Regions from separate parts of the Marinomonas posidonica IVIA-Po-181 genome, predicted to be linked through region 1. Evidence: predicted binding sites of a transcription regulator. Region 1 holds the regulator's gene; each other region holds the start of a gene.
What was found. The regulator FNR, encoded in region 1, switches genes on or off when oxygen is low (the NO sensors DNR and NnrR bind a similar motif). The targets are predictions, from matches to a motif close to TTGATNTANATCAA.

Region 1 (8,093 bases):
CTTGTAGCCGATTTAATGCGCCCAAAAGAAGTGCTTTTGGCTTTGTCCTACAAGTCTTTAAAGAATTCAGATATTGAGTCTCTTTTGTTTAGTCAGCGTAATAATCACTACCAACACTTGCTAGTCATTGACGAAGCAACTAAGGCGATTCGTGGATTGGTTTCATCTAATGATGTGGCTAGAGAATTAAGATTGGACATAGACGTGTCCTTCTCAAGTTTTCAACAGGTCTATAAAATCGCACTAGAAGAGGATAAAAAAGTGGCTCAAAAACTTAGAGTGGCTTAGTTTTTGAGGTTGCTTGCTCTTATATAAGGTGAGGCCTAATCATGATTAGGCCTCTTTCTTTTGAATCCAATAGTAATAGGTATCTTCTTCCTGAATCTGCTTCACTAAAGCGTGACCAAGAAATTGACAAAATTTTGGGATATCTCGAGTCGTTGACGGATCTGTTGCGGTGACTTTTAGTACCTCTTTTGCAGAGATCTCTCTCATTTTGGCGTGCAACATCATTACGGGTTCAGGGCACAATAATCCAGTCGCATCAAGCTCGGCTTGGTGTTCCATGTATATCCTCTATATAGAATTTGAACAATGAAATTAGGATGGCGACAGGATTAGCTTTTTCTGTAGCCATTCAGATGTAACCTGAGCAATCTCCTCGATCACTTCAGCTTGGTCCTTATTGTATTTCTTTAAAACTTTGAAGTCATGATCAGCGCCATTAACCCAATGAATTTCTACATTTTGGGGCAACTTTTGTTGGCTAACCCAATCCAAATTCCCCAATGGGTCTCGAGTTCCCTGAATAATCAAACATGGCTTTTCTAGGTTCTCTAAAAAAGACAAACGGTGCTTTTCTGGCTTTCTAGGTGGATAAAATGGAAAACCATAACACACAATCGCTTTAACCTGATCAAGTTTTGATAACTGGGTCGCAACACGCCCTCCCATTGATTTACCAGCTACCACACACGCCGTTTCATTCAATAGACAGTGTTCATATTCTACTACCAATCTCTTAAATTGAGTCGGCGGTCTTCGTTTGCCAGTGGCCTCTTGTTGTGTCATATAATCAAAGGTAACCGGGGTTACTTTTGTCGATGATGCATTCTGTAGAGACTGTTTAAGCTGAATCAAAAAGTCACTTAGATGCCCTGCTCCAGCACCGTGAGCCACATAAAAAGGTAGTGTCATAAGGTTTTAAATCTGTGGAAAATAAAGCTTATTATAAAGTTTTGTGTTGAGTTGGTCTAAGTTTATTGATCTGTGTCAGGCATCCACATCAAACGAAAGAGTAAACTTTCTATTAGAAATTTTAATAGGAACACATCATGATTTGGGATGACGCTTTAATTGCAAAGTATGACTTGTCCGGCCCTCGTTATACTTCTTACCCTACGGCACCACAATTTGATTCAAGCATCAATAAGATTGCCTTGATTGATCGAATGATGGCGCCATCCGATTTACCACTAAGCTTATATTTTCACATCCCTTTTTGTGCCAATCTTTGTTATTACTGTGCCTGCAATAAAATTGTGACAAAGCAATACCACAAGGCCACAGACTATGTTGAACTTCTTGGTGAGGAAATGCGCCTAAGAAGCCTAATGATGGACAATCAACGTCAGGTAACGCAATTACACTTTGGCGGTGGCACACCGACTTTTCTAAGCCAAGAGAACATTAAAACCTTGTTCGATTACATTCGTCAGCACTTTAATCTGATCAATGATGGCTCCCAAGATTACAGTATTGAAATTGATCCTAGGGAAATTGATCGTGAAAAATTAGCGCTGTTAGTGACGATGGGCATTAATCGGATTAGTTTGGGAATTCAGGACTTTGATGCAAAAGTTCAGCAGTCTATTCATCGTATCCAATCGATCGATCTGGTGACTAATTTGGTGAAGGAGGCTCGTGAACTCGGTATCCAATCCATTAACTTTGATTTAATTTATGGTTTACCATTTCAGTCTGAGACAGCATTTCGTAAAACCCTTGATGAAGTGATTAAACTATCGCCTGAGCGGATCTCTTTATTCAATTATGCTCACTTACCCGAACGTTTTCGGTCGCAAAAGCGCATTCCAGAAGAAAGTTTGCCTATCGCCAGTGAAAAGTTATCTATACTAAAAATGAGCATTCAATATTTGGTTGACGCAGGTTATGAATACATTGGTATGGACCATTTTGCCAAACCTGAGGATTCCCTTGCGCTGGCCCAAAAAACGGGTCATCTTCATCGTAACTTCCAAGGCTATACGACACATGCAGATACGGATCTGGTGGCATTTGGTGTCTCTGGTATCAGTAACCTGCATGGTGTTTATATGCAGAACCATGTAGATTTAACTGATTATAAAGGCAGTATAGAAAAGGGTCAGTTAGCCATTGCGAGAGGCTATATCAGCCATACAGATGACAAAATACGTCATGATGTCATTATGTCCTTAATATCCCAGTTTTCATTACACTTTGACAAGATTGAAAATCAATATAACATTAGATTTTCCGAATATTTCGAAAATGAACTTGAGAAGCTCCAACCTATGCTTAATGATGGCATGTTAGAGTTTATCGGTTCTCAAAAAAAGACAGGGATTCAAGTCACAGGGCGCGGCAGGTTGTTAATACGTGGCATTTGTATGGTTTTTGACAAATACCTTAATGGGACAATCAAATATTCTAAAGTTATCTAGATCAGGATTAGGGAGAATATACATGGCTATCACACACACGCAGCCAAGGTTCAGCAGTAAACTAACGTCTCAATGCCAAAATTGCAGTTTGAGTGCATTGTGTTTGCCCATCGCTTTAGCGGATGAAGACATCAACCGATTAGATCAAATTATTGAGCGAAAGAAACCTCTTAAAAAAGGCGAGTTCTTATTTAGGCAGGGTGATAGTTTTGATTCTTTATACGCCGTTCGCTCAGGCACGCTCAAAACCTATAACATCACCTCATTAGGTGAAGAGCAAATTACTGGATTTTATTGTCCGAGTGAATTGCTTGGTTTGAGTGGGATTGACTCAAGCACCTACCCTGTTTCTGCAAAAGCACTAGAAACAACGACGGTATGTGAAATACCATTTAGTCATTTGGAAGAACTATCTACACAAATCCCCTCACTTAAACATCAAATTTTCAAGATCATGAGTCGTAAGATCTCTGATGATCAGCAAATGATGGTTTTGCTAGGGAAAAAAAATGCAGATGAAAAAGTGGCCTCATTCCTACTTAACTTATCAAATCGCTTTAAACGTCGTGGTTACTCTGCTTCGTCTTTTCGATTGTCCATGTCTCGAGGTGAGATTGGTAATTACCTTGGTCTTGCGGTCGAAACTGTTAGTCGTGTCATCACACGTTTTCAAAAAAATGAATTGATTCATGTGGATGGTAAAGAGATTGAGATTGTTAATTTTGAAGAAATGCAAAAACTCGTTGGCGTGGCCAATGATTGTGATAAAATTGCACACTTTTGATTAATACAGAGGCAATTTTAGAGATGCTCTACGATGATTTTTATGTCAAATCACTCATTCAAACGGTAGAAGACTGGCCAAAGGAAGGTATTAGTTTTCGGGATATCACCCCGATTTTTAGTGACCCAAAAGGAATGAGGATGGTTGTGGATGCATACATTCATCGCTATATTGACTCTGATATCACTCACATTGCTTGCATTGATGCGCGTGGTTTTTTGATTGCGGCCGTTCTAGCGTATGAACTGCAAAAGCCGCTTATTCTAGTGCGTAAGAAAGGAAAATTACCAGGTAAGACAATTTCTCAGAAATACGCATTGGAATACGGCGAAGCGGAACTTGAAATTCAACAAGGCTCTGTGAAAGAAGGCGATCATGTTTTGCTTTTTGATGATCTCATTGCTACTGGTGGTACCTTATTTGCGGCGATAAAGCTCCTTACTCAGCAAGGTGCTGATATTAAAGAAGTCGCTGCCATTATTGATTTACCTGACTTAGGTGGTAGCCAAAAGTTGAGAGACAGTAATGTGCCTGTTTACAGTCTTTGTGCTTTTGACGGCGAATAATAAGTGATTCCATAAATAAAAAAGGTGACCTTATGGTCACCTTTTTTATTACAAGCGTTTAGTCTCTTTTGACATTAAGCTTTGTTAGAAATCAACCGTTGCACCAATAGATACGCCTTTGTTTGTTTCTTTACGAGATCCATTTTCATAGACAATGACAGTATTGCCATACTTCAAATAAGCGCGGGCGTTTCTCATGGTCATATATTCTAAGCGGAAATCATAAGTGTACATATGATTCAAGTTGGTAAAGGAAAGGACTTCTGGTGAATAATAAACAGAACCATAGAGGCTGATTCGATTCGCCTGTTGCAATGTATAGCGGTACCAGCCACCTAGGGTTAAGGCAAGAGAGAGTTCATCATCGTCATTTTCAAGCTCTGCATCTATTGCGTATAAACGCACTCCAATACCTATTTCTAGTGGTCCACCGCCACCTTCTGAATCTTGAACACTTAAGCCAAGATAACCAGTTGAAGTGGATTCATCTTTATCGTGAGATAGACCAGCGCCAATTCCAAAAGAGCCCATATCTAGGTTTACATTACCTTGAACCGTTTCGTTTGTTAAGTTGACTCCAGCCGTAGATGCTCCTGCAATAGTAGAACCCAAAAGGCCAAACGCTAAAAAAACGGTTTTAATATTCAAATTCATTTCTCAAATCCTATAGTGAAATAATGTTCAATCGATCAAAAGCTGATGGGGATTGCTTCAGCTCTTTAAAGTCAAAAAGTTCTGTGTCTGCTAAATGAGAAGGTACAACATTTTGCATCGCAGTGAACATAGTGTCCGTTCTGCCTGGATAGTCTTTTTCCCATTTTTGTAGCATGTCTTTAACTACTTGGCGTTGTAAGTTTTCCTGGGAACCGCATAAGTTACATGGAATGATTGGGTAGTTTTTCAATTCGGAAAAAGCCTCAATATCCTTTTCTTTGCAATATGCGAGAGGACGAATGACTACATGCTTGCCATCATCACTTAATAGTTTAGGTGGCATAGATTTGAGACGTCCACCAAAAAACATATTCAAAAATAATGTTTCTAGAATGTCATCACGATGATGCCCTAGTGCAATTTTTGTCGCACCAATCTCTTCTGCAAATCCATAAAGTGAACCCCGGCGTAGACGTGAGCAAAGTCCACAAGTGGTTTTACCATCTGGCACCACTTCCTTCACAATACTGTAAGTATCACGCTCCAATATATGAAAATCTACCCCCGTTTCTTTCAGGTAGGCTGGCAAAATATGTTCTGGGAAGCCGGGTTGTTTTTGGTCCAAATTCACCGCCACAATTGAAAAATCAATGGGGGCGCTGGCTTGTAAATTTCTTAAGATCTCCAACATAGTGTAAGAGTCTTTGCCGCCTGAAAGACAGACCATGACCTTATCGCCTTCTTCAATCATATTGAAATCCGCAATGGCTTGGCCCGTTTGTCTTCTCAAACGCTTTTGAAGCTTATTAAGCTCCAGTTTTTCTTTGGGACGATTTGTTAAATCCATTATTCACACACTAAAAATAAAACAAGATCATTTTACTATAAGCTCAGCAACATCGCATCAAAAATGAAATAGAAGCATAAAATGTGCATGAAAATCCATTATTTACATGTCGTTTGACGTGGCGCTTTCTGTCTGATGCATGTCTTTGATGAAGGTTAAACAGGAATGGCATTGCTTGCAAATGTATTCAACCCCCTTTTGGGCACGCGAATGACGCCGCTTGGTAAATTCATGCTGACGACAAGTACAAGCGTATAGGTAGCTGTTTTTGGTTGGGGGTAAGTCGAATGTGTGGGTTCGGTTAGGAGAAAGCTGATACACCTTTTTCATAACGGCTTGCCATTCTTTACCATGCGGGCGAACTGAAGTGCCGTAAATTTGATAGACGATAATATGTGCCACTTCATGAGGAACGACCGTGTTTAAAAATTCAACTGGGTCTTGTTGATACATAAAATGGTTAAATCTAAGTTCATTTTTCTGTAAATGAGCGGTGCCAGCGGCTCGCCCTTTTTGTTTGAAATTACAATGAGAAGGTTGGAATTTATGATTGAAAAACGTTTCAGCAAGCTCAAAGCAGAGCTCAACCTGGTGTTGCAGCTCAAGGATTTCTAAGTCTATGCTCGTATTGGTATTCATACAATCAAACATCAAGAAAGTGGTTAGTTAATGCTTTTTTCATGCAAAAGGCTTAAAAGAGAATCTGAGAACCGACTGACTTCGTCAATTGAAATACCCGACAAACGACTAAGTGAGGCAGCTGTTGTCGGTTTATGCTGACAGATTTTTCGTAATTGTCCATCTGTCATATTAATTTCTTGTTGGTTGTACAGCCAAGTTTTTACTTTGTGCCAATTAGCATGATCTTTCATCAATTCTTCTTCCGTCATCCTTGGGTAATAATGGTCGTTTGCTAGAATGACTTGACTTTGTCCCTTTAGTACTTGGCGGGCTTTTTCATTCAACTGGATAAGGAAAGAGTGGTTTCCTACTAGCTGAATGTATTCAAACGCCAAAAGGTGTCTAATAACGGTTTTCCATTGAGCTTCTGTTAGCTCCTTACCCTTTCCAAATAATGGCAATTTCTCAGCTTGAATGCTGGAGGTTGTTTTGGTTCTTTTGCCGAGCAAAATTTGAATGAGAGTAGAGAAAGCTTGAGTGCCTTTGGTGTAATAGATTAAGGACAAGAGTTTCTGGCTGGCAATAGTGGCATTATGTTCTGCCTGCTTACTAATACAGCGATCACAAATGCCACATGGTGTCGATATCTCATCAAAATGCGCCAATAAACTGAGTTTACGACATTGCCGATTTTCCAATATCTGAAATAAGCGCGTGAGTTTTGCTAATTCCACTCGCGCTTGCTCAGGCGTATCGCTCACCAGTTGTTGGGCTTTTAACATATCTTGCAACCCATACAAGAGCAGTGCTTTCGCTGGCTCATTATCACGACCTGCACGACCTATTTCCTGGTAATAGGCTTCAGGAGTGTTAGGAATATCCATATGAATCACGAAACGTATTTGAGGTAAATCAATTCCCATGCCGTATGCGGTTGTGGCGACCATAATGGTGCCTGTTTCTCGAGAGAATGTGGCATGGTTTCGTTGTTTGTCTTCATCTTTCATCGCAGCATGATAGGTTAAGCTATTGAAGCCTAGATGGCTTAGCCAAGCGCACAATTCTTCTGTTTTATTACGTGATCGGCAATAAATAATACCGGATTGACCAGAGACTTCATGATGAAGAAAATACAATATCTGTTGCTTGGCTTGTTTTTTCTGGGCAATTTGAATTTGGATGTTGGGTCGATCAATGCTGCCCTTAATCAAGTCCGCGTTTGGAATGCCTAATGAGGTTTGAATGCCTGCTAGAGTCTGTTTGTCAGCACTTCCTGTTAGCGCAATGATTGGAATAGTCGGAAAAGATTGCTTAACTTTCCCAAGTTGGCTGTATTCGGGGCGGAAATCCCCTCCCCATTGCGCAATGCAATGGGCTTCGTCAATGGCGAACAGAGCAATATCAACACTTTGCAAAAAGCCCATTACTGATGGTTGGATCAGCTTTTCAGGCGACAAATATAAAAATTCGATGCGATCATGGCGAATGGACCAAACTAAATCATCTTGCTCACCTGGATTTAAAGTGGAGTTGAGAAATTTGGCATGAATGTCTTTTGCATTCAATTGATCTACTTGCTGAGTCATTAGAGAGATCAGTGGACTGATAATCACAGCGACACCATGACGAATTAAACCGACTGATTGGTATATGAGCGATTTTCCACCACCGGTTGGTGCCGCAAGGACAACATCCTGCCCTGCTGATAAAGCGTCGATCGCTTCTTCTTGGAGAGGTCTATAATCTGAGTAACCTAAGCGCTTAAGAGCCTGTCGTTTTTTCAAAGTCATAAGACAATTATCTCTGATTTACGAGGCTTCTGCATCGATTTTTCTGGGTCTTTTCGCTAGAATCACAGTCTAAATTAACATTAGGAATTTAAATACATGGCACACCAACCTCTTGATGATCTGGAA
Region 2 (8,093 bases), 1.8 Mb from region 1:
TCAGATTGATCTGGCGCTCCAATGATAGAAATAGATTGATGTCCCAGGCTAATAAGATGCTCTGCGGCAAGCCTTCCGCCTTCGAAATGATCTGCTCTAACAAATGGAACATCTAATCCTATTAATTGACGGTCTAATGCCAGAACTGGAATATTTGCATTTTGAAGCTTTGTAAATGCGGCACTCTCATTTCCAACTGAGGCGACCATTACACCAGCTACTTTTTGATTTAATAGCATTTCAATGTATTTTGCTTCGTGCTTCGTATCCTCCGCAGTTGAGCAAATCATTGTTTGATAGCCTTGAGCGAACAACATCTGTTCTAGTTTATGTGCTAGACGAGCAAAAAAGTCCACTTTAATCGATGGCACTAAAATACCAATAAGATTGCTTTTTCCGCTTCGTAGCGTTCTAGCGCCAATATTGGGAGTATATCCTAACTCTATAATAGCTTTTTCGATCCGTAGCCGTGTTGTATTCGATACGTAGCCACTTTTGTTAATGACTCTAGATACGGTAGAAGCTCCAGCACCTGATAGGCGAGCAATGTCTTTTATAGTGGCCATGAATCTTTATCCGAATAAATAACCCTACATTCTATCTTTTTGACAGCATACGTGCCATTAGAACCTTACGGGAATACCTTAAACCACGAGCAGTCATATCCAGTCAGATCATAGATAATATCTTGGTTTTAAATCGAATCTTATTTGCATTCTCTTCTATGCATTTTTAATGGAATGTTACCTCTGTCCAAGAATTAAGAAAGCCTTAGTGTTAGAAAGCCTTTGGTGGCTTTGCTGGGGCAAAGTTCTGTTGTTGAATTGGGTCCGTCTGGGGAGCGCCCCAATGCCTTTCTAAAGGTACAACGCCAGCCCACACTGGCCAATCAATATCGGCTGCGTCGTCGATTGGTGGCTCAGCACGGAATTTAACGGATGCTTCTTCTATTTTAATGCGTACTACCCCAGTGGCTTTAATTTCGCTTTCATTCACTGGTCGCAATTCTTCCCACCGTCCTGGGCTTACCTTGTCTAAGAAGAGTTTAAATTGACGCACTTTCTCTTCTTTATCATCAACTAACTCTGGGACACCAAATAAGGTAACGGAGCGATAGTTCACCGAGTGATGCATGGCAGAACGCGCTAATACCAAGCCATCTAATAAGCTAATATTGATACAAACCTTTTCTGGTTTGTCTATTGGTCCTTTGACATTGCGAGCTTTGGAATGAGCGTGCCAATAGAAGTAATCGCCTTCGCGCCAGTGGCTGGTGGGTGTCACAAATACTTGGCCATCTTTTGTTTGGCCAACATGGCACATTAATGCCGCATCAATAATGTCTAATGCTAGGTCTTTATCGTGTGAGGCTCTGTTCGGCCCTCTTTTTACTTTGCTTAATGGTGTTTCAAGTGTTTGGGTCATGGCTGCCTCTTAACGTTGGTTAAAGGTCTAATGTGTAATAAAAACTGGGACTCTTAATAAAGCCGACTTTTTCATATAGAGCTTGTGCTGGTAAGTTCTTTGCTGAGGTTTCTAGCATTAACCCTCGTGCGCTAGTTTGTTGAGCTAGCGATTTGGCTGCCTCTATTAATTTTTCTGCAATACCTTGTTTTCTATAGCTTTCGTCAACAAATAGGTCGTTTAAAAGCCAGAGCTTTTTCATGCCGGTTGAGGTGAAAAGTGGGTAGAGCTGAACAAACCCTGCTATCTCTTTATTCTGCTTGCCCGTTTCAGCGATAAAAATAATGGACTCCTGTTGCTCCATGCGAGCCTTTATAAAGTCGGTGGCTAATACTGTGTTATTTTCGCATTGATAAAAGTGTCTATATTGCTCAAACATTGAGACAACAGCTGCTAGGTCTTCTAATTCTGCTTGGCGAATGTTGATCACGGTAATATTTCCTTTTAGTAAAAAGAGTTTTGAGTACGTCTGGGTACACTGGTATAAATAAGAATATGCAAATCTGGTCCTTTTAAAAATAGCCAGAATGATTATAAAAAATAAGGCCAGATATCGAATGAAGTATGCTATTGCCAGTTTACGCTTATCCATAGAGGACGAAGGCGGACCTTACTACCAACAACTGATAAGTCAGATTCAGCAAGGCATTGCGTCTGGTGAATTGGCGGTTGGTGATAAGCTGCCCTCTTCGCGGCTACTGGCAACGTCTTTAGGGGTGTCCAGAAGCACCACATCCAGAGCTTATGATCAATTGATTGCGGAAGGCATTCTGGTCAGTGAATTAAAGCGTGGGGTATTTGTGGCCCCGCAATTGGCTTATCGAGCAGAGAGGAAGGTACCTCGAAGGGAGACGTCAACGCTGTCTAATAAAAACCATCTCGCACCTTCTCATAAGAGCCAATATGTTACATTTGATGCGGGTGTTGACGTTGAGGTTTTCCCCAGTAAAGAATGGGCGGCTAGTATGCGACGCAGCTGGCTTAAGCCGGATTATCATGTGATGCAAGGCGGTTATCTTACGGGCTACCCGCCGCTTAAAACGGCTTTAGTGGACTATCTATACCGCGTTCGAGGGTTAGACTGTTGTGCAGAACAAATTATCATTACCGCCGGTAACCGAGATTCGCTGCAACTTCTGCAGCATGCTTTGTCATCGATTGATGGTGGTGCGGTGAATTGGTGGTTAGAAGAACCGACCTATCCACCGATTTGGCAAGCGTTTGGGCAACACTCAAACATACAATCAATTGCTACTGATCATGAAGGCCCGTGTTTAGTTGAGCCCATTCAGGGCGAAAATGTCGCCATCCTGACGCCCAATCGCCAATACCCGCTTGGCACCTCGATTAGCTCCCAGCGTCGCCAAAAGTGGCTGCAAACATTGCAAGAAGAGTCTTCTCCTTGGTGGGTGATTGAGGATGATTACGACAACGAATTTGTCTATCAGGGGCGTATGGAAGTGCCTTTCATGCAAAGTGCACAGGCTCATGAAGCATCGAGAAATAAGGTGTTTTTCGTGGGGAGTTTCTCAAAAGTCTTGTTTCGAGGGCTGAGATTGGGATTCATCGTCGCACCGATGGCGCACGTCACATTACTGGAACAAATTCAATCTAGAATCGGTATGTCAGCTTCGTTGCCAATGCAACCTGTTGTTGCGGATTTCTTGATCCAGGGCAATTTTGATCGACATTTAAATCGTATGCGTCGTCATTATCGACTTAAAAGAGATATGCTTTTAGCGCTTTTGTCTGAGTATTTGTCGGCTTGGTTTGATTGGAAGAAGCCAAGAGGCGGTATGCATGTGTTGATTGAGTTTAAGCCCGAGTGGCGTCGACCTCAAAATGGACAGCAAGCATTAGACTGTATCGTCGCGGAACGATTGCAGCAAGATTCTATCAGCTTGTCGCCCTTGTCTTTGCATTATCGACATGTCATGAATGCGAAGGTGGGGTTTGTATTGGGGTTCAGTGGTATTGATGAATCGACCATGAAGCACCTTTTAATCACCATGCGGTCGGTTTTGTTAAAGATGTTTAAAAACGCCAGCTGACGTCTACTGGCGCAGCAGGCTCCCGATCTTGATTGTAGAATGTGATTTTTGTAAAAATTCGGTGAAGCAAGTGACAACAAAGGCTAAACTAGACTTTGTGTGATTGTTCGGTTTTTGGTATATTCCGCACACCGTAATTTGTGCTTAGTGGCTAAAACGTCGCTATCAAGGGTACGATAACGTGGAAATTGGATAATTAGATTGAGCCAGTTGCCTGGCGTGTTGCTCCTTTAAAATCTTAATAAACATAAGGCTTTAAAGGAATTTTTGTATCTAAGGCACGCAGGAAAACAAACGGATATTAAGCTCTCTGTTATACAAGTTGACTATAGTATTACTGGTTAGATGTGGGTCTGCTATGACCGATATCAACCTTTGCTCGCCAAATTTGGCCATTCGCTGTCTTCGTGATTGCTTTGTGGGAAAGCAGTTAATCGAGTTGTGGCTCGATTCACGGAACGAATGTTGAGTACCTTTTTCAGATTTAGGTGATCCAAAAGAATCGTTATTGCGTTAATTAACTTTAGCCAAGTAATGATTCTTATGCTGTTTTCAGTGTGGTGATCTTTACTGAAATACCCGGCTAGGCCGGATTTTCGTTCTGTTACTTGATGGTCAAGTAGCAGTTTTGTGAACCTCGGGGTTAGAGGATGATTCTCTTGTTAACTCGTATCCTAAGTAAAGTCGCTTTGGCGCTAATGGTGGGCTTGCTCGCCGGTTGTCAGGGTGGTGTGCTCGATCCAAAGGGGCAGGTTGGTATTGAAGAGAAGCAACTTATTATTGTTGCTACTCTATTAATGCTACTTGTGGTGATTCCTGTGATCTTCATGACATTGTATTTCGCTTGGAAATACCGTGAAGGTCGTGATGAAATCTACGAACCTAAGTGGTCGCACTCCACAAAAATTGAAACTATTGTTTGGGCCATTCCAATCGTAATTGTCATCGTTCTTGGTGTGATTACTTGGAAATCTACTCATGCATTGGACCCTTACAAGCCTTTGAAGTCGGATAAAGAACACATCAATGTCCAGGTTGTTTCGATGAACTGGAAATGGTTGTTTATCTATCCGGACCTTGGTATCGCTTCTGTGAACGAGCTGAGATTCCCAGCCAATGTTCCTGTTGCGTTCAAGATTTCTTCCGAAGGTACAATGAACTCATTCTTTATCCCTCAGTTGGGTAGCCAGATCTACTCAATGGCAGGCATGGTGACAAAACTGCACTTGATTGCGAATGAGCCAGGTACATTTGATGGCATATCTTCAAACTACAGTGGTGCTGGGTTTACCGGCATGAAATTCAAAGCCATCGCGACTGAAACAGAAGCGGACTTTGATGCTTGGGTTGAAGGTGTGAAAGCTGAGTCAATTGCTGGGTCAATCAACAACGGCATATTGGATCAGGCTTCTTATGAAGCGCTTGCTGAATTCGATCTAGATGCTCATCATCACGAACCTACTCCAGTTCAATACTACAATTCAATTAAATCAAGTGTTTTCATGGACAATGTAATGAAGTTCATGAAAGATCACGGCAAAGTTGAGTTGCTTAAAGGAACTGTTTTTGATTCTAAAATGATTCACGATAATTCGGCTCATGGCAACATGAACCATGGTGAAATGAATCATGAGGAAATGGACCACAGTGATATGAATCATGACGAGTCTCAACACTCATCGCATGATATGCATACGGAGGCTGATAAATAATGTCTGGTTTCTTAGGCAAACTTTCTATGGAAGCAATTCCACATGATCCTATTGTCATCACCACCTTGTGTGTTGTTGCTGTAGTCGCTTGTGTTGTCGCATTCCTGGTTCTAAAAAATAATTTGTTGGGCGTTCTGTGGCGCGATTGGTTGACCTCGGTTGACCATAAAAAGCTTGGTATCATGTACATTGTGTTGGCTTTGATCATGCTATTGCGTGGTTTTGCCGATGCCATCATGATGCGTTTGCAGCTTGCGCTCGCAACCAGCGGTGATCCAGGTTATCTACCGCCACACCATTACGACCAGATCTTTACTGCTCACGGTGTCATTATGATCATCTTTATGGCTATGCCATTTATGATTGGTTTGATGAACATTGTCGTGCCACTACAGATCGGTGCACGTGACGTTGCCTTCCCATTCTTGAACAACTTAAGTTTCTGGTTGGCTGCATCTGGTGCGATCTTGGTAAACATCTCTCTTGGCCTTGGTGAGTTCGCTAAGACAGGTTGGGTGGCTTATCCGCCTCTTGCTGGATTGGAATACAGTCCGGGTGTTGGGGTTGATTACTACATATGGGCGTTGCAGATATCTGGTATCGGTACGACCTTGACGGCAGTTAACTTCTTGGCAACTGTCTTCAAAATGCGTACTCCTGGTATGAAATTGATGGACATGCCGATCTTTACTTGGACCTGTACTTGGGCCAACATTCTGATCGCTGCTTCGTTCCCAATTTTGACTGCTGTATTGGCGATGTTGACATTAGACCGTTACCTAGACTTCCACTTCTTTACGAATGATGGCGGTGGTAACTCAATGATGTATATCAACCTGTTCTGGGCATGGGGTCACCCTGAGGTGTACATCCTAGTGCTGCCAGCGTTTGGTATCTTCTCTGAAGTCGTCTCTACCTTTACTGGTAAGCGTCTGTTTGGTTACAAATCAATGGTTTGGGCAACGGCTTCGATTTCCATTCTTGGATTTATCGTATGGTTGCACCACTTCTTTACCATGGGTTCAAGTGCCAATGTGAATGCCTTCTTTGGTGTGATGACAATGATCATTGCCGTACCAACGGGTGTGAAACTGTTTAACTGGTTGTTCACTATGTACCGTGGTCGTCTTCGTATGACGGTACCAGTTCTTTGGACACTGGGTTTCATGGTGACCTTCACCATTGGTGGGATGACAGGTGTTCTTCTAGCGGTTCCTGGTGCTGACTATGTGTTGCACAACAGCTTGTTCTTGATTGCTCACTTCCACAACACCATCATTGGTGGTGCGGTATTTGGCTACTTAGCTGGTTTTGCTTTCTGGTTCCCGAAAGCGATGGGCTTCCACTTGAACGTGAAATTGGGCAAAGCGGCATTCTGGTGCTGGTTGGTTGGTTTCTTCCTAGCCTTCATGCCTCTCTACGTATTGGGCTTCTTGGGAATGACTCGTCGTTTGAACCACACAGATAACCCAGACTGGAACATTTGGTTGTACATTGCTCTAGTGGGTGCGGTTGTTATCTTCGCCGGTATTGGTTGTCAGCTTCTGCAGTTGTTCGTGAGCTTCCGTGATCGCAAACAAAACCTTGATACAACGGGTGATCCTTGGGATGGTCATACACTTGAGTGGTCGACTTCATCGCCTCCACAGTACTACAACTTTGCTGAGCTGCCTGTTGTTTCCGATATCGATGCTTTCACCGATATGAAAGAAAAAGGCACGGCTTACCAACGTAAAGCAAGCTATGCGCCAATCCACATGCCGAAAAATACCTCTGCTGGTATTATTATCGGTGGCCTAATTACCGCATTTGGTTTTGCGATGATCTGGCACATTTGGTGGTTAGCAATCCTAGGTTTTGCGGGTTCTATCGTAACCTTCATCATTCGTGCTTACACGAAAGACGTTGACTACTACGTACAGCCTGATGAAATCGCTCAAATCGAAAATGAGCACCTAGATAACGTGGCTAAGGGGTAATCATGAGTACTGCACATATGAATACGCACGATGCTCACGAAGCGGGTGCACATCACGACGAGCACCATGATACTGGTGGCAACACGGTATTTGGGTTCTGGTTATACTTAATGACGGACTGCTTGTTGTTCGCATCCGTCTTTGCGACTTACGCTGTGCTCTTTATGAACACAGCGGGAGGCGCATCTGGTAAAGAAATTTTTGAGTTGGACTTTGTTCTAGCGGAAACCGCAGCGCTACTTGTTTCAAGTATCACTTACGGTTTCGCTATGATCTGTGCGCACAACAAGAACAAGAAAGGCACACTAGGCTGGTTGCTAGTGACTTTCGTTTTGGGTGCCATGTTCATCGCAATGGAAATTTATGAGTTCCATCACCTGATTGTTCACGGTCATGGACCTCAGACGAGTGCTTTCTTGTCTGCCTTCTTTACTCTTGTGGGTACTCACGGTCTTCACGTAACCGCTGGTTTGATTTGGATGTTCGTAATGATCATCGAAGTCATAAAAACCGGTCTTACTAGCCGTGCTGTAACACGTTTAAGCTGCCTAAGTTTGTTCTGGCATTTCTTAGACGTTGTTTGGATTTGTGTATTCACCGTTGTTTATCTGATGGGGGCGATCTAATGAGCGATCATTCTTCTGAAGCACATTCACACGGTAGCGTTAAGTCTTACCTAACTGGCTTTATTTGGTCAGTGATCCTGACGGGTATTCCTTTCTGGATGGTGATGACGGAAGCGTTTGATAAAGGTCCAACTTACATCACGATCGTGGTGTTGGCTGTTATTCAGATTTTTGTACACTTGAAGTACTTCCTTCATTTGGACTTCTCTGATCAAGGCAAATTGGATACTTATTCATTTATCTTTTCAGCTGTCATCATTG
Region 3 (8,093 bases), 650 kb from region 1:
TTACCCACACCAGAGACTCCGCTCAACCACACTCGTTCACCTTGCTGAATGTCCGCCGTAATCGGCGCAAGGCGCTGACGGCCCGTTTCATGCCAAGCCAGTTGATAAAACGACAAATAAGACAATTGCACGCTACTTGGTGTGTATTCTGTTGTCACAACCTGAGCCTTCTGAACCGACAAAGGCGTGTTCAAAATACTCATCAGGTCGGTCGCGGCGGCCTCGGCCTTTTGTTTGGCGTGGTAATCATTGCCCAGCTGACGCAATGGCAGATAAAACTCCGGCGCTAGTAATAATAGAAACATGGCTTGCGTTAAGGTCACTGGCGCAACACCAACCTGCCAAGGAAGGATTTCCAACAGCCCTAAACCTAAATACAAGGCAATCATGGCAATGGCGAGCGAGGCAAACAACTCTAAAGTCGCCGTTGATAGGAAGGCCAATAACAGCACACCCATGGTGGTTTTTTGATACACCTGAGCACTGTAGGACAAACGCTCTCGCGCTTCGCCGGTGCGATCCAAGCGTTTTAGCTCAGCCAATCCCTGACTAAGGTCCATAAACTGATTCGACAGCATGGCCAACACGTTAAATTGACGACGGTTGGCTTGAGCGGCTTTATGACCGACAAAAATCATAAACACAATCACCAAAGGGGCGGTGATCATAAACACCCAAAAGGCAACCCAAGACACAGGGATGACAGACAGTAAAATCACACATGGAATCAGCGTCACCATAAAAACTTGTGGCTTGTAACGACTGTAATAATCGTCCAACGCGTCCACTTGTTCGTACACTCGCGTGGATAAGGCCGCGTCTTCTTCAATGCGCAAACGCGCTGGGCCAAGTTGTGTGAGATGGGAAATCAATTTGTGCCGTAAGCCATAGCGAATGTGTCGACTGGCAGACGCACAAACGCGCTCTCGACCATAATTAGCCAGAGCGCGCAGTAGCAAAGCAAATAACGCCAACATCAGGAAGAAGATAGAAAACTCTTGGCTTAGTACCATGTCCGAAAAGACATTGGCAAAAGCCCAGGCTTGAAGCACCAACGCCACAGCAAACAGCGCTCCGAACCCTTGCGCAAGCCGATAACGTTTCGCTTGCTGGTTCGCCAAATCCCCCAGAAACATCGCTTCGGGGGGTTTCACTCGTGTCGCTTTTTTAGCGCGGGAGACTTCGTTACTTCCTGCCATAAACGTTAGTGTTGCTCCTCTTCACCTTCGTAACCATTAAACTCTAACCATACGGCATTAATAATACCGAAAGAGCAGGCCAATAAAATGCCTAGAATCCAAGCAAAATACCACATGATGCATTCTCCTGTGTGATGACTTGGTGAAGCGCTTAGCGCCTCACCTTATCAATCATAATTGTTGTTTATACTTTAGCCTTTTTGACTTTTGGTCTTATTGGCTAGTACAAAGAGTGTTTGTTGTTTTCAATGTGTTCTTTATTCAAACGACCATACATGACGATGTAGCTCCACAAGGTATAGCCCAGTACGATTGGCACAAAGATGCAAGCCACAACAAACATGATCATCATGGTGTTCTCACTAGAGGTCGCATCCCACATAGTCAAACTCATGCTTGGAAAGCTTGAAGATGGCATTAAGAATGGGAACATAGAACCGCCCGCCGTCACTATGATGCCCGCGATGCCCAATGATGAACTCAAGAAAGCCAATCCACCTTTACGTTTCAGACCCGCCAAGGCCGCCATTAACATACCGGCAACGCCGATCACTGGAGCCAAAATCAAAGCCGGTACTTTAGTGTAATTTGCCAACCAAGCGCCGGATTGCACTTCAGCGGTTTTCATTAATGGCGTCATGGCTTCATTACCATTCACCACACTGGTAATCACATAGCCATCAATACCATAGGCTAACCAAACGCCCGCCAAGATGAAGATGACTGCTGCAAGGAACCCAGTCACCGCTGTCGACATACCAGACTTACGCAATAGCTCACCTTCGGTCTTCATCAACAACCAAGCACCGCCTTGAGTCACTAGCATCATCAAGCTAACCAAACCACATAGAATCGCAAAAGGGTTTAGCAAGGCAAAGAAAGAACCGGTGTAAGTCACCCGTAGGTATTCATCAAACTGGAATGGCACCCCTTGAAACAGGTTACCGAACGCCACACCGAAAATGATTGGTGGTACCGCTGAACCAAATACAATGCCCCAGTCCCAGCTATTACGCCATTTAGAGCTCTCTAATTTTGAACGGTAGTCAAAGCCAATAGGACGAAAGAACAAGGCCGCTAACACCAACATCATGGCAAAGTAAAAACCTGAGAAGGACGTTGCGTATACTACAGGCCAAGCGGCAAATAAGGCACCACCTGCGGTAATGAACCACACTTGGTTACCGTCCCAATGAGGCGCGATGGAATTGATCATGATACGACGCTCAGCATCGTTACCACCGATCACTTTCAACAAGCTCCCCACGCCCATGTCAAAGCCATCTGTTACCGAGAAGCCAATCAGCAAAACACCGACCAACACCCACCAAATGATTTTTAATAATTCGTAATCCATCTTATACCCCTTGCTTCAACTGATCGGCTTCTTGTTCAAGAGCGTAACGTCCAGTATGTAGACTGGAAGGCCCTTGCTTCGAAAAACGAATCATCAAGTACATCTCTGCCACTAAGAAGGCGGTGTACAGAACGGTGAAACCAATGATAGTGAGCCAGATTTCTCCAGCAGTAAGATTGGACACTGCGACGTGAACTGGCAATACCTCACCAATCGCCCAGGGTTGACGACCATATTCGGCAATAAACCAACCTGTCTCGCAAGCAATCCAAGGCAATGGCAAGCTCATCACGAACAGCTTCAGCAAGGTACGGTTCTGACCAATACGGCGACGGGCATTCTGGTAGAAAGCCACCGCAAACATCAACAGCATTAGGAAGCCACACGCCACCATGATGCGGAATGAGAAGAACAAAGGCGCGACTTTTGGAATGGAATACTCGACTGCCATATCGATGTCTTCTGGCGTAACACGGTTAATGTCTTCATTAAACGCGGTCACCAAGAGACCATAGCCGAGGTCGTCTTTCACTTTATCAAAGTTTTCCAGCACCAATGGGTCTTCATTACCGTTACGCAGTTCTTCAAGTAACTGGTTGGCATAGATGCCATTAATAATGCGCTGACGGTTATGCTCTTTCAGATCTTTAATGCCCATCACTTCTTCGTCTAAAGAACGAGTGGCAATTAAGCCCATTAAGCCTGGTATGTGCAACGCAAACTCCGTCTCTTCAAGCTCTTGGTTAGGGAAGCCAATAACAGTGAAAGGCGCTGGCGCTTCGTGGGTTTCCCACTCGGCTTCAACCGCTGCCAATTTCACTTTTTGCACTTCACCCAACTCGTAACCTGACTCATCACCCAAGATGATAACGCTCAACACAGACGCCAAACCAAACGCTGAAGCAATGGCAAAAGAACGACGTGCAAACGCAAGATCACGCCCTTTCAGCAGATAGTAGCTGGAAATCGCTAGGACAAATACGGCACCCGTGGTGTAACCGGCGGATACAGTGTGAACAAACTTCACTTGCGCCACAGGATTCAATAATAGAGCACCGAAATCCACCAATTCCATTCGCATGGTTTCGTAGTTGAATGCAGAGCCCACTGGGTTTTGCATCCAACCGTTGGCAATCAAGATCCATAATGCCGATAAGTTAGAACCCAATGCCACCAGCCAAGTCACCATTAAGTGCTTAACCTTGCTCAAACGGTCCCAACCGAAGAAGAACAAGCCGACCAAAGTTGACTCTAAGAAGAAGGCCATCAAGCCTTCAATGGCAAGGGGTGCGCCGAAAATGTCACCCACATAATGAGAGTAGTATGACCAGTTAGTTCCGAACTGAAACTCCATTGTCAAACCTGTTGTGACCCCCAAGGCAAAGTTAATTCCGAACAACTTGCCCCAGAACTTCACCATGTCTTTGTAAATTTGCTTGCCCGTGATCACATAAACTGACTCCATGATCGCAAGCAAAAAGGACATCCCCAATGTCAAAGGGACAAACAAAAAGTGGTACAGCGCAGTAAGAGCAAACTGAAACCGCGATAAATCCACTACAGCTTCGTTAATCATATGACTTCAACCCATTCATTTGATTGAGAAAAAGGCGTTTGTCGACACATTCTGGCACAGTGTTCTTTTTATCTAACGCCCACCGAAGCCCCAAAAATGAGATCAGGGCTTACTATAAGAATGGATTATGATTGCTGTTGAATTTTGAAACATTGCTGTAGATCAATATAAAGAGATTGAAAGCAATAAGCAGGAAAGACGCCTCTATGAAAGTAAAGAACAATGCTTATTGTTAATGATGATGTACAATCTCTAACTTTATCGAACAAGTGGTCGCGGATGACCCTTACTTTTTGCTAATGCATTTTTGCAATACGGAAATCAATTCATGAAGGCCTTTTTAAACCTATTTGCTTTTTTACGTCTGATGACATTCGTATCATTAGCTGGCTTATTACTGGCTTGTGAACAAAGTACGGATGCGCCCAAAAATACCAACTTGACACAACAGGTCACGAACAATCCGGAAGGTGTGCAAAACCACCTACTCTATATGGAAGGCCCCAATGGCGACTTTAAACTCCACTATGCCAGCAGTGATCGCTCCCTAACCCCGAAAGATACGCTGGTGTTTATTCACGACTCTGGGGAAGATTCGTCAAGTTTTCGACGCTACTTTCAGGCTGACAACGTCAAACAAAAATACCGTTTAATCGCCTTGGACCGTCCTGGTTGGGGCAAGTCCACTTATGCAGGAGAATTTCCAAGTCGCTTGGAAATGCAGTCTCAAATGCTGGCCCCAGTGATCCAGAACATCTGGGAGCGTAATGGCAAAGATAAAATTCTGTTAGCTGGCAATGGTTATGGTGGTGCTTTGGCTTCTCTACTTGCGGCCGAGTACCCAGATTTTGTACGTGGGGTAATCTTGATCAATGCCACACTCACGAGCGAACAGATCCACGCCGCATGGTACGCACCGGCATTAAGATGGCTTCCTAGATTTCTCTTTTCTGAATCATGGCGACGTGAACAACTGGAGCAAGTCGACTTGGAACAGAGCTTGAGCCAAGCAAAGGATCAGCTTGCTAACCTAACCCAACCTGTTGGCTGGTTACAAACGGTTGTCGCTGAATCTGCTCATCCAGGAAGTTACATGCGTTTAGCCAAGAGTTTGTTTCAGCAGGCCGACATTCATTTGACCTTGATTGAAGAAACCGACAAAAAACTACATCAACACCACCCAGAACAAGTGATGAGAGCGGTGCAGGCCATCAATCTTCACAGCCGTTATTAACCGCGATGCCAGCGAATACGGGATCCCCTTTTACCGTCACTCGATGCAAACGTCTTGGTTCATCACCATAATCAGTGACGGCAAAGTGCTGAGTCACTCGATTATCCCAAATCGCCACCGAGCCTTGTTGCCAAGCAAAGCGCACCTGATATTTCTCTTGTCGAGCCTTAGCAAAGAGAGTCGCTAGCCGCTGCTGACTGGCTTGCTCTGTCATGCCTTCTATCGCGCGGGTAAATTGTTCATTGATAAACAACATCTCTTGCTGAGTTTCTGGGTGGGTTTGTCTGATAGGTCGAAGCTGAGGTGGAAATTCTTGTGCACGCTGGCGAATCACACTGTCGCCCTTCTCATCCTGATGATCATAACGACTGCCTGCAAACGCATGTAAAGCATGAATGCCGTTCAATGACCGCAATTCCGCTTGCTCCGCCGATGATAAATCAGACCATACCGCCGCCATATCACACCAAATTGTATCGCCACCCTGCTGTGGCACGTATTGCGCGTGCAAGATGGAACATGTTGGCGGCACACTTTGCCAAGTCATGTCCGTATGCCAATAACTTTTACCGGGCGGATTACCACGAGCCGTTTCAATCACCACAACACGATTATCTTCCTGCAAGTGCGGAAAAAACGGATGCGCGGCTTCCAGTTCACCAAAGCGCTCAGCCAGTGCCAAATGCTCATTTACCGTCAATGCTTGATCATGGAAGAACAGCACCTTGTGCTGCAAAAACGCCTGATATAAAACGCCAAATTCAGCCTCGGATAACGCCGACAAAACAACGCCTTCGACTAAGGCCCCAATGCTTGGGCTTAAGGGAACAATCTTCATAACCACCTTAGGGTATTCGCCATAGGATCAACAAGATGCCATTAGCAACACACCATCCCACAAAAACCTCTAACAAAGCCATCCAAGCCCTCCCCAAAGACATCAATATAAAGAGGCAATTCAGTGCGTAGTGAAAGGAAGTATGGAAACAGTCTGCTCTAACACTTATGGATTAGACGTACTAAAGAGAAAGTTATGACAGTAAATAAGACAAAGCGGCCGTTTTCATTAAAAGGCCGCCTTGTCTCATGCTTTACATTGGATTAGCTCACCGCTTCAAGAGCTTGACGCACATCGGCAATAATGTCATCAATGTTTTCGATGCCAACAGAAATACGCACTAGATCTTTGCTAACACCTGCTTTCGCCAGTTCTTCATCGTTCAACTGTCGGTGAGTTGTCGACGCCGGATGACACGCTAAAGATTTCGCATCACCAATGTTCACAAGACGCAGGATCATCTGTAGAGCATCAATGAATTGAGTACCAGCGGCCAAACCACCTTTGATGCCAAAACTCAGTACCCCAGACGCTTTGCCACTGGTAATGCGTTGACTGATTCCATGGTACTGATTGTCTGGTAAGCCTGCGTAGTTCACCCAGCTGACTTTCTCATGTGATTGCAGGTAGTCGGCCAATTTCTCAGCGTTAGAGCAATGGCGTTCCATACGTAATCCAAGGGTTTCAAGACCTTGCATAATCAAGAAAGCACTGTGAGGCGAAAGCGCTGCGCCAGTATTACGAAGTGGCACTACGCGACAGCGACCAATGTAAGCCGCCGCGCCTAATGCTTCGGTATAAACCACATCATGATAAGAAGGGTCTGGCTCATTCAACATAGGGAAACGGGCTTTATTGGCCACCCAGTCAAACTGACCAGAATCGACGATAATGCCACCGACCGTTGTACCGTGACCGCCAATGTATTTGGTTAGAGAATGCACCACAATATGTGCGCCCAATTCAAACGGACGACATAAAAATGGCGTGGCCACTGTGTTATCAACAATCAGCGGAATACCGTGTTTGTTGGCAATTTTTGCTAAAGCTTCAATATCAACAATGTTGCCAGCAGGGTTACCAATGGATTCACAAAAAATCGCGCGGGTATTGTCATCAATGGCGGCTTCAAAACCGTCAAAATCATCTGCTGACACCATACGAGCTTCAATGCCTTGACGCGGGAAACTGTGAGCAAACAAGTTATAAGTTCCGCCATACAGCTGGCTGGTGCTGACAAAGTTACTGCCCACATCGCAAATACACTGCAACGCATACGTGATGGCCGCCATACCAGAAGCGACCGCCAAGGACGCAATGCCACCTTCCATTGCCGCCACACGTTGCTCAAGCACGTCTGTGGTTGGGTTCATGATACGTGTGTAAATATTACCTTGAACTTTTAAGTCAAACAGATCCGCGCCGTGCTGAGTATCATCAAAGGTATAAGATGTGGTTTGATAAATAGGTACTGCGGCGGCTTTGGTAGTGTCTTCGGAGGTGTAACCATGGTGAAGAGCAAGTGATTCTAACTTCATATCTTATTGCCTGTTGTTATTAGGGTGAAATTAATAGTACGCATAACGGAAGATAGGATAAAGAGGAAAGCGTTCAACTTAGTGTGAATCCGTCTAATAACGGCATAGGCGTGCAAAGCAAGGCCGCTTGTTTAATCCTCGCTTTACTGGCCTATTGTTTTCTAACAAGTCATTATTAAAGGCCTCTCTATTAAAAGCGACTTCTACTAGATAACGCGAAAACCGACCTCTTTCACTTCTTGACCCATTTGTTGAATCGAGTAGCAAGCCAATACTTCGCCCTCGACCTTGGTACTGGTTTGTTTCCATACCAAAATGGCCACTTCGCCACGGCGTAAAATGGTGAGTAAC
Region 4 (8,093 bases), 1.5 Mb from region 1:
TACACCACCAGTAGAAGACTTCTACATTCATTGCTTGGTGCATGTTGAAAATCGCTTGCTGAGCATCAAGGGATGCTTGCAAGGATTCCAAAGTTGGGGTTTCTGTTGCCATAGTTTTGTTCCTTTCTGTGGGTTTTTAGTTGCTTAATGGCCACAAGTGGCCTGTTTATCAGTCAGCATCTTATGCGCTGTTTTCTGATGGTCGTTCCATGATTACTTATTCAGCTTGGTGGCTCTGATGGGCCATAAAGCTGATATCCACTGGGGGACCCAGCAGAATATCTAGTGACCTGTAGCGACCATGCTTCAGGTTATGAAATTAAAAAGTTTTCTGTTTCCTGTGAAAGATCTGTGATGTGGTCATCATCGGATCGGTCTTTGAGTTTCACACCGGACAGTTTCAAGGTCCTCGCTTCACTTAATAGGTAATAGGCTTTACGAGCGGCTTCTTGATACACCAACCCGGCCGGTCGGATATTCGAAATACAGTTTCGATAGGCGTCGGTATAGCCGACTTTGCCACCCCAAGTAAGGTAAAGCCCTAAACTATCTGGAGAACTTAAGCCAGGACGCTCACCTATTAGCACAATGACGCATTTGGCGTTTAGCTTTTCGCAAATTTCATCTCCTAGGGCGACTCGACCTTGTTCAACAAAACAGATGGGGGCGACTGACCAAGTTTGCTGTTGGTTATTTTTACTTGGGTTTAGGTAAGAAAAAAGCGCGTCCAAAAATGGCAAGGTATTTTGCTCTACCGCTAAAGAAGATAAGCCATCTACAACAGCGATCGCCAAATCATAACGGTCACCTGTGGTGTTTTGGTGATGCTCTAATTTGTCGACAGAAGCTTGATCTAAGCGACGACCAAAATCCGGTCGTTGTAAATAGGTTGCGCGGTCCGTCGCGCGACTGTGCAAAAATAGGGGGGCACAGCTTGGAGCCCATTCCTGGGCCATGATTTGTTGTGACAGTTGCTGACTATCGAGTTGCGCATGAACCGCATCAATTGCTTGTGCATGAGCCAGTTGGAACGCCAGTAAATGTTGAGTAGGCACACTCACTCCGGAGCGCCCAAGGCCAACACGAGCATCGGTAAATGCGTTGAGTTTTCGCCAGCTGTTTTCTGTTACTGCATCGATTAGAGCATCGTCATCATGCTTCATGACCGACCTCCAATTAAGCGCTGTAAAGAAGGTTGAAACGCGTCAGGCAGTTGCTGGTTTAGGGTGAACTGCTGGTTATTTTTAAAAATGTCCATTTTGGCTAACCAAGCGTCAAATTCCGGTGCCGGTTTTAAACCCAAGGCACGTCGTGCATAAAGTGCATCGTGAAATGAGGTCGTTTGGTAGTTCAGCATGATGTCGTCTGAACCGGGAATGCCCATGACAAAGGTGCAACCGGCCACGCCTAATAGTGTCAGCAAGTTGTCCATGTCGTTCTGGTCAGCTTCTGCGTGATTGGTATAACAAACATCGCAACCCATTGGCAGGCCGAGTAGCTTTCCACAAAAATGATCTTCGAGACCCGCGCGAGTGATTTCTTTACCGTCGTACAAATATTCTGGTCCGATGAAGCCGACTACAGTGTTGACCAACAGTGGGTCAAATTTGCGGGCTACGGCGTAGGCTCTTACTTCGCAGGTTTGTTGGTCGAGTCCGTGGTTTGCATTGGCGGACAGAGCACTGCCTTGACCTGTTTCAAAATACATCACATTGTTGCCAACCGTGCCTCGGTTCAAGGATAAGGCAGCCTCTTGAGCTTCAGCCAACGTCGCTAGATTAAAGCCAAAGCTATCATTAGTGGCTTGCGTGCCACCAATCGATTGAAATACTAGATCAACGGGTGCACCTTGTTCTATGCATTCGATGGTGTTGGTGACGTGAGTCAGAACGCAAGATTGAGTTGGTATGTCGTAGTGCTGAATAACGTCGTCCATCATTTTAATCAAACGACTGGCTTGCTGAACATTATCGGTGGCAGGGTTTATGCCGATGACCGCATCGCCATTGGCGTACAGCAAACCGTCTAACATACTAGCCGCAATGCCAGTGAGGTCATCGGTCGGATGATTGGGCTGTAAGCGCGTTGATAAGTGCCCAGGAAGGCCTATGGTGTTACGAAAAGCTGTTCTGATATGACATTTTTTGGCGACCAAAATGAGGTCTTGGTTGCGCATAATTTTACTAACCGCCGCTGCCATTTCAGGGGTAACGCCAGCTCGAATTTGTTGAAGTATTTCTGGACTGGCCAGATCACTCAATAACCAATCACGAAATCCGCCAACGGTTAAGTGAGCAATGGGGGCAAAGGCTGTTTTATCGTGTTCATCTATGATTAAGCGAGTGATTTCATCTTCTTCATAGGGGACTAGGAGTTGTTCTAAAAAGAGAGTGAGAGGGACATCGGCTAAAGTCATTTGTGCGATAGCACGCTCTTCCGCACTTTCCGCTGCCACGCCAGCTAAACGATCACCAGAGCGAGCAGGAGTGGCCTTTGCCATCAGTTCAGCAAGGTCAACGAAGCCAAAGGTGCGTTCGCCTATGGCGTGACGAAATTGGAAGGTCTTGTTGTGATGACTCATAAAACCAGCTCTTAATAAACTCAAGTGTTAATGCGTTAAGGCGATGGATTGCGAATTAAGGCATAAGTTTTGCTGATACCTACTTTATGCAATTTGTCAGAAATGAGTTATCGAATAATGGCAAATTTAAAAAATTCAATAAATATCAATGAGTTATTGTTTTGTTAGGGTCTTATTTGTGAGGTTGTTATGTTAAATATGACCGAAAGCGCACCAAAATGGGGCTCTGCGGTTCGTGTTTCAGAAGCGCATGATGCAGATTTGCATGCCAGTAATCTGACGAACTGGCAGCAAGAATATGATCAAACCAGTCGTGGTAGTTTTTATGGCCGCATTGTGGAGTTGCCTTTTGACGGCTTACAGGTGTTTTGTGAACACACTAGCCAAGCGTTACAGCAAAAGTGTGTTGTGTGGCCGGATTCCGTCTGGCTTGGTATCCCGTTAGCAGGGCAAGAGCCTAGTAAAATCAATGGTTTGACCATACGTCCAGACACCATCATGTGTCGTCCTGGCGGTGGCGAGTTTCATTTATCGACCCCAGCAGATTACGATTTATTTGGTTTGGTGGTGGATCAATCGAACCTGATGGCAACCGCTAACATTCATGGTGTGGATTTAAACTGGAAAGAGCTCACGGAATATGGCCGTTTAGGCGTGCCAGAAAAAACCTTAAATGATGTGAGGTTTTTACTAGAGCGCATGTTATCCGTCACCCAAAATGAGACACCTTCACGCTTGCAAAAAGACATTGTTTTGATGGCGTTACTGGAAGTACTGAAAGTGGAAACGCCTCAGCCGGCGAAAACACAAAGTTATCATCATCGTAAGAAAGTAGTGGATTGTGCTCGAGATTTCTTAGATGGGCATATGGATGAGCCAGTAACCGTAACGCAATTGTGTGAAGTCGCCAATGTGAGTCGGCGCACATTGCAATACAGTTTTGAAAGTATTTTAGACGTCAGTCCAATTCAATATCTGCGTTTTACTCGTTTAAATGGGGTACGGCGTGCCCTTGTACAGGCCAGTTTTGATACGACGTCGAATAGCATTAACGTTAGCCAAATTGCCGCGCAGTGGGGATTTTGGCATCTGAGTCAATTTGCCAAAGATTATAAACAATTGTTTGGAGAGCAGCCTTCTCAAACCTTAGAGTGGCGATGTTAATTTTGTCGTTAGGTTCTCTCTTTTAGCCTTCGTTTTTCTTTATTATACTCAGTTATAAACACTTTATATAAATCAATAGTTTTTTTTCATTAAGTAAAAATAAGAATCAATAGTATCTTTGTTCCTTCTTGCGATTTTTTTGCATATTTTAAAATAACAAAATACTCAGCGTGAGTATGACTAGAGGTTCAATATGAAAAATAAATGGGTTTTATCTTTGCTGATGTTAAGCATGGCGGGGGCCACGCAGGCAGCAGAACCAACCTATGAATTTGGCATTACTTTAAAGGACTATCAGGGCGATAAAACAAGCTCAGTGTCATATGGCGGACAAATAGCGCGTCACGCATTGCATAACTCGATCAAGGTGTTGAGTAAGCAAGGCAAGGGTAACGACAATCAAGCTCTGCTTGACGAGTTGAATCTATACTTCTCAGGAACGGCGGCTGGTCGTGACATTATCGACCCAGTTTCTAAGAAAGGCTTTGCGATTAAACAAACCAAAATGGATGAATTGTCATCAGGAAAAGATTTGGCCACCAGTGCTTACAAGGGTGTGGTAACAGGCTGGCCAGGTAATATGACGGCGGCTGAAGTGCTAAACAGCATGATAGTGCAAGCGGCAAAAACAAAAGGCGGCTTCGACCCAGTTAATGGTTACGACTACATTCAGTTGATCTCTAAATTCTCCATGGGTGCCGTGTTCTATAACAAAGCGGTAAACCATTATTTGGATGAGAAGTTAGGTGCGGATGTGCATCCTAATGACAAAGCGTACAAAGACGGTGTGGCGTACACAGGCAAAGAACATGTTTGGGACGAAGCCTTTGGTTACTTTGGCGCCCCCATTCATTCTTTGCGCTTAACGCCAAAAGAAGTCGTCAACATCACGAAAATGAAGCCAGAAGTGTTTGCTAAGGCCGACTTCAATAAAGACGGTGCGGTGGATCTGAAATCTGAAATGGCGTTTGCTCATGCCTATTATGCAGCAAGTGTTGATGCGTCAGGTGGCACAAGATATTTCCATACCATCATGAAAGCCTTTTACGATGGTCGTAAGCTGATCCAAGATGCGCAAGGTGAGAAACTGTCTAATACTGAGCGACAAGAGTTGCAAGCCTACGCCAAAGTGATTGCTGGCAACTGGCAGAAAGTCATTGCCGAGGCGGCGTTTAAATACGCTGGCAGTGTGTACAAAGACATTGAAACTTTACAACAAGCCGAGAAGTCCAATGGTGATATTGCTAAGCCATATCGCAACTATGTGAAACATTGGGGGGAGTTGAAAGGCTTTACTTTATCGCTGCAAGCGGCTGGTCGTGAGTTGGGCGAGACGCAAGTTCAGTTGAATCGCTTAACCGGTTTCAGTCCGGTGTTGTTCGGTGATTCGCAAGTGGTTGCAGTGGGTGCAGACGGTGCTTTCATTCAAGGTAAGAGTATTTCTATGAATGAGTACAAGCTGAACATGCTGAAACTGCAAGTGCATTTGGCTGAGAAATTTGCATTGAAAGCGAAGCTGAATGATCGTACTGCAGGGATTTCTGATCTAATGAAAAACCTGAATACGGGTGTGAGTGCTGAAAACGACTAATGTGTGAGCATCAAATAAGAGAAGGTCATGGGCCTTCTCTTATTTTCATGTGATTTCTGCTATTTTAATAGTGTCTTAGCTTTCTCTTATGTGTCCATGACGTATCTTGACTGGTTGATGAGCGTGTTACAGCAGACGCTGGCGGATTTACAAAGCGTGCAGAAACGGGTGTCGATCTGGTATCTGGTATCGGCCTTCGTCGTGGCGCTTGGTTTTATTGCTTGGCGTTATCCTGGTCAATTCAAACAACACCTCAAAAGACTTTTTTCGCCTAGGGTTTGGTGGCACAAATCGGCCCGAATCGACTATGCCATTTTCTTTATCAATCGCTATGTGATGGCGTTTTTGTCGCCGCGATTGCTCAGCAGCGTGTTACTGACCACCTGGTTGTATTATCAAAGTCAGAATTGGTCGCCACACTTGGGTGACCTAATAAGCTTACCAACTGGCTATGTCATTGCCTTATTCACTTTGTGCTATTTTCTGCTAGACGACTTTAGCCGTTTCTATTTGCACCGCATGTTGCATAAATGGCCTGCTTTATGGGCGTTTCATCGGGTGCACCATAGTGCAAAAGTGTTGACGCCTATCACTGTGTTCCGTACGCACCCTGTGGAGGGCATGTTATTCTTTTTGCGTTCGTCCTTGATTCAAGCTATTTGTATTGCTGGTTTTGTCAGTTTGTTTCCTGGGCAGGTATCGCTTTACACAGTATGGGGCGTTTCCATATTTACCTTCGTATTTAATGTATTGGGTGCCAATCTACGTCATTCCCATGTGACTTTGAGTTATGGCCGTGGTGAAAAATGGTGGATTTCACCCGCACAACACCAGCGTCACCATTCCTCTGCGGTGGAGGACTATGACTGTAATTTTGGTGTGGTATTAGCGCTTTGGGACAGAATATTTGGTTCTTGGAAGCAAGCAGATTGGCAACAAGATCTGGTATTCGGTACTAATACCAGTTTTGATGACAAGGGATTGTTAGCCATGTATGTAGAGCCCTTTCGATATGCGTTTGAGAGTATGAAACGTCACCTTTTGGCGAAAATGCCAGTCGTTATTATGATTCTTGTTTCCACTACCTCACTTTTTTATGCCACTTAACCTAGGTTAATTCTTCTAACTGTATTTCAATGTACTCTGCTGACTATTGTGAAACCCAGAGGAAAAATACGGATGTCTGATTTACACGCTTATTTAACTGACCTCAAGCTATCGACACCTGAGGAATTGTCACTGGCATTTGTGGGGCAATTGCAGGCGGCACACATAGCGAAGTACAGTTTTAATAGTTTGGCGGTACTGCTCGGAGAAGAGGTGTCTCTTGATCTAACCAATGTTTATGAAAAAATTGTGGTCCATGGGTTAGGTGGGTATTGCTTTGAACACAATAAGTTAGCATTTGAGTTATTGAAAAGCCTTGGTTATTCGGTACGTTTGGTGATGGCTAGGGTATTAAATGGACAAGAAATAGATCGTCCCCGTACTCATCGCGTTACGCTGGTCAATATTGATGGAAAGGCGTATCTCCTTGATGTTGGCTTTGGCGCAGATTGTCCTATTTCCCCCTTGCTGCTGCAATCAGGTTTGGAGCAGAAAATCGGTCATGAAAACTATCGAATTGTGGAGCAGGGCGGTGAGTATGATTTGCAGATAGAAAGGTCTGGCAGCTTTCATACCTTGTATCGTTTTGATTTGGCTGAATACACAGATGAAGATTGTGTGATAGGGAATTTCTTTTCATCCAAATACCCTAAGGCAGCGTTTGTGAATAACCTGGTTGCCAGCATTAAAGATTTCAATCGCACGGTTGGTATACGCAATCATGTGCTTTTCACCCGTCAGAATGGTCATGAAGAAGAGCGTTTTATCTGTTCAGCAGAAGACCTCCATTCCACCTTGTTGCAGGTGTTTAATGTGGATGTCGAACCTGTCATTGCTCAGCATTTATTTGACCGTTTTGTGGCACCAAGGTTACTTGCATTAGAGGGAGAGGCAGAATGAACCCTTTTGTGCTGCTTTTCGTTTGGGCTATTTTGATGGCTTCTTCTTTTGTCGTGTCAGGCAATATGGCGGTTTATGCGAGCCCAATTGCCACATCTTTTCTTCGTTTTATCGTGGCTTTAGGGCTCATGACGGCGGTAATTTTTCTGAATAATTACCGAACGCGTGGGTCACAGTGCGATGCATCAACTTGGACACTCAAAGGCCTTTTTTCCTCTCCGCAGAGATTGTTGCATTACTTTTTGATCAGTGGTGCCTTAGTTGGTTTTTTTATTGGGATGTTTGTTGCACTGGAATCGACCACGCCACTGCATACATCGGTTCTTTATACTCTAGTGCCTTTAATGGGCGTTGCCGTGGCGCGAGTGTGGTTAAAAGAATCCACTTCGTGGGGAAAAGTATTGGGCTTCTTATTAGGATCGATTGGAGCAATGATGGTGCTGTTTTCCACGCAAGATACGGGCATGTTGGTATGGAATAAAGGCGATTATGTCTTTTTAGCATCTTGTGTTTTGTTGGCGTTACACGTGGTCTTGGTTCAGAAGTGGGGACGTTCTATTGGTGCCTTGCAAGGGGCTTTTATGATTATGCTGTTTGGTTCTCTGTGGCTGTTGCCCATCACTCTCTTATGGGGGCATTTGGAGCAAGTTGAATGGCTGGAACTGGGTTTTTGGTCTAATACCTTATATTTAACCATCTTTACTACCTTGTTTACCTTCATGTTGCAGCAAAAGCTAGTGATCCGCTTAG

Region 2: a site for FNR is predicted at 3,874-3,887, ahead of cyoA (ubiquinol oxidase subunit II). Genes of this name have one in related genera too.
Region 3: a site for FNR is predicted at 4,285-4,298, ahead of MAR181_RS11700 (cytochrome ubiquinol oxidase subunit I). Genes of this name have one in related genera too.
Region 4: a site for FNR is predicted at 3,808-3,821, ahead of MAR181_RS15650 (DUF4856 domain-containing protein). Genes of this name have one in related genera too.

Annotation. Positions count from the first base shown of each region.
Region 1 covers NC_015559.1:1,866,854-1,874,946, forward strand. The annotation lists gene MAR181_RS08785 (CBS domain-containing protein) at 1-288, shown strand, start outside; gene tusA (sulfurtransferase TusA) at 334-567, opposite strand; gene MAR181_RS08795 (alpha/beta family hydrolase) at 601-1,197, opposite strand; gene hemN (oxygen-independent coproporphyrinogen III oxidase) at 1,335-2,705, shown strand; gene fnr (fumarate/nitrate reduction transcriptional regulator Fnr) at 2,728-3,489, shown strand; gene MAR181_RS08810 (adenine phosphoribosyltransferase) at 3,513-4,055, shown strand; gene MAR181_RS08815 (YfaZ family outer membrane protein) at 4,140-4,709, opposite strand; gene ttcA (tRNA 2-thiocytidine(32) synthetase TtcA) at 4,720-5,556, opposite strand; gene MAR181_RS08825 (SprT family zinc-dependent metalloprotease) at 5,659-6,195, opposite strand; gene MAR181_RS08830 (RecQ family ATP-dependent DNA helicase) at 6,219-7,967, opposite strand; gene MAR181_RS08835 (UPF0149 family protein) at 8,064-8,093, shown strand, end outside.
Region 2 covers NC_015559.1:70,577-78,669, forward strand. The annotation lists gene MAR181_RS00325 (LacI family DNA-binding transcriptional regulator) at 1-566, opposite strand, end outside; gene MAR181_RS00330 (pyridoxamine 5'-phosphate oxidase family protein) at 778-1,425, opposite strand; gene MAR181_RS00335 (GNAT family N-acetyltransferase) at 1,445-2,056, opposite strand; gene pdxR (MocR-like pyridoxine biosynthesis transcription factor PdxR) at 2,022-3,515, shown strand; gene cyoA (ubiquinol oxidase subunit II) at 4,166-5,227, shown strand; gene cyoB (cytochrome o ubiquinol oxidase subunit I) at 5,227-7,206, shown strand; gene cyoC (cytochrome o ubiquinol oxidase subunit III) at 7,209-7,832, shown strand; gene cyoD (cytochrome o ubiquinol oxidase subunit IV) at 7,832-8,093, shown strand, end outside.
Region 3 covers NC_015559.1:2,516,027-2,524,119, forward strand. The annotation lists gene cydD (thiol reductant ABC exporter subunit CydD) at 1-1,199, opposite strand, end outside; gene cydX (cytochrome bd-I oxidase subunit CydX) at 1,205-1,315, opposite strand; gene cydB (cytochrome d ubiquinol oxidase subunit II) at 1,420-2,556, opposite strand; gene MAR181_RS11700 (cytochrome ubiquinol oxidase subunit I) at 2,558-4,132, opposite strand; gene MAR181_RS11705 (alpha/beta fold hydrolase) at 4,461-5,366, shown strand; gene MAR181_RS11710 (TauD/TfdA dioxygenase family protein) at 5,344-6,204, opposite strand; gene MAR181_RS11715 (O-acetylhomoserine aminocarboxypropyltransferase/cysteine synthase family protein) at 6,468-7,742, opposite strand; gene MAR181_RS11720 (hypothetical protein) at 7,949-8,093, opposite strand, start outside.
Region 4 covers NC_015559.1:3,390,507-3,398,599, reverse strand. The annotation lists gene MAR181_RS15670 (ammonium transporter) at 1-112, opposite strand, end outside; gene eutC (ethanolamine ammonia-lyase subunit EutC) at 312-1,163, opposite strand; gene MAR181_RS15660 (ethanolamine ammonia-lyase subunit EutB) at 1,160-2,581, opposite strand; gene MAR181_RS15655 (helix-turn-helix domain-containing protein) at 2,771-3,745, shown strand; gene MAR181_RS15650 (DUF4856 domain-containing protein) at 3,939-5,336, shown strand; gene MAR181_RS15645 (sterol desaturase family protein) at 5,364-6,443, shown strand; gene MAR181_RS15640 (arylamine N-acetyltransferase family protein) at 6,516-7,343, shown strand; gene MAR181_RS15635 (DMT family transporter) at 7,340-8,093, shown strand, end outside.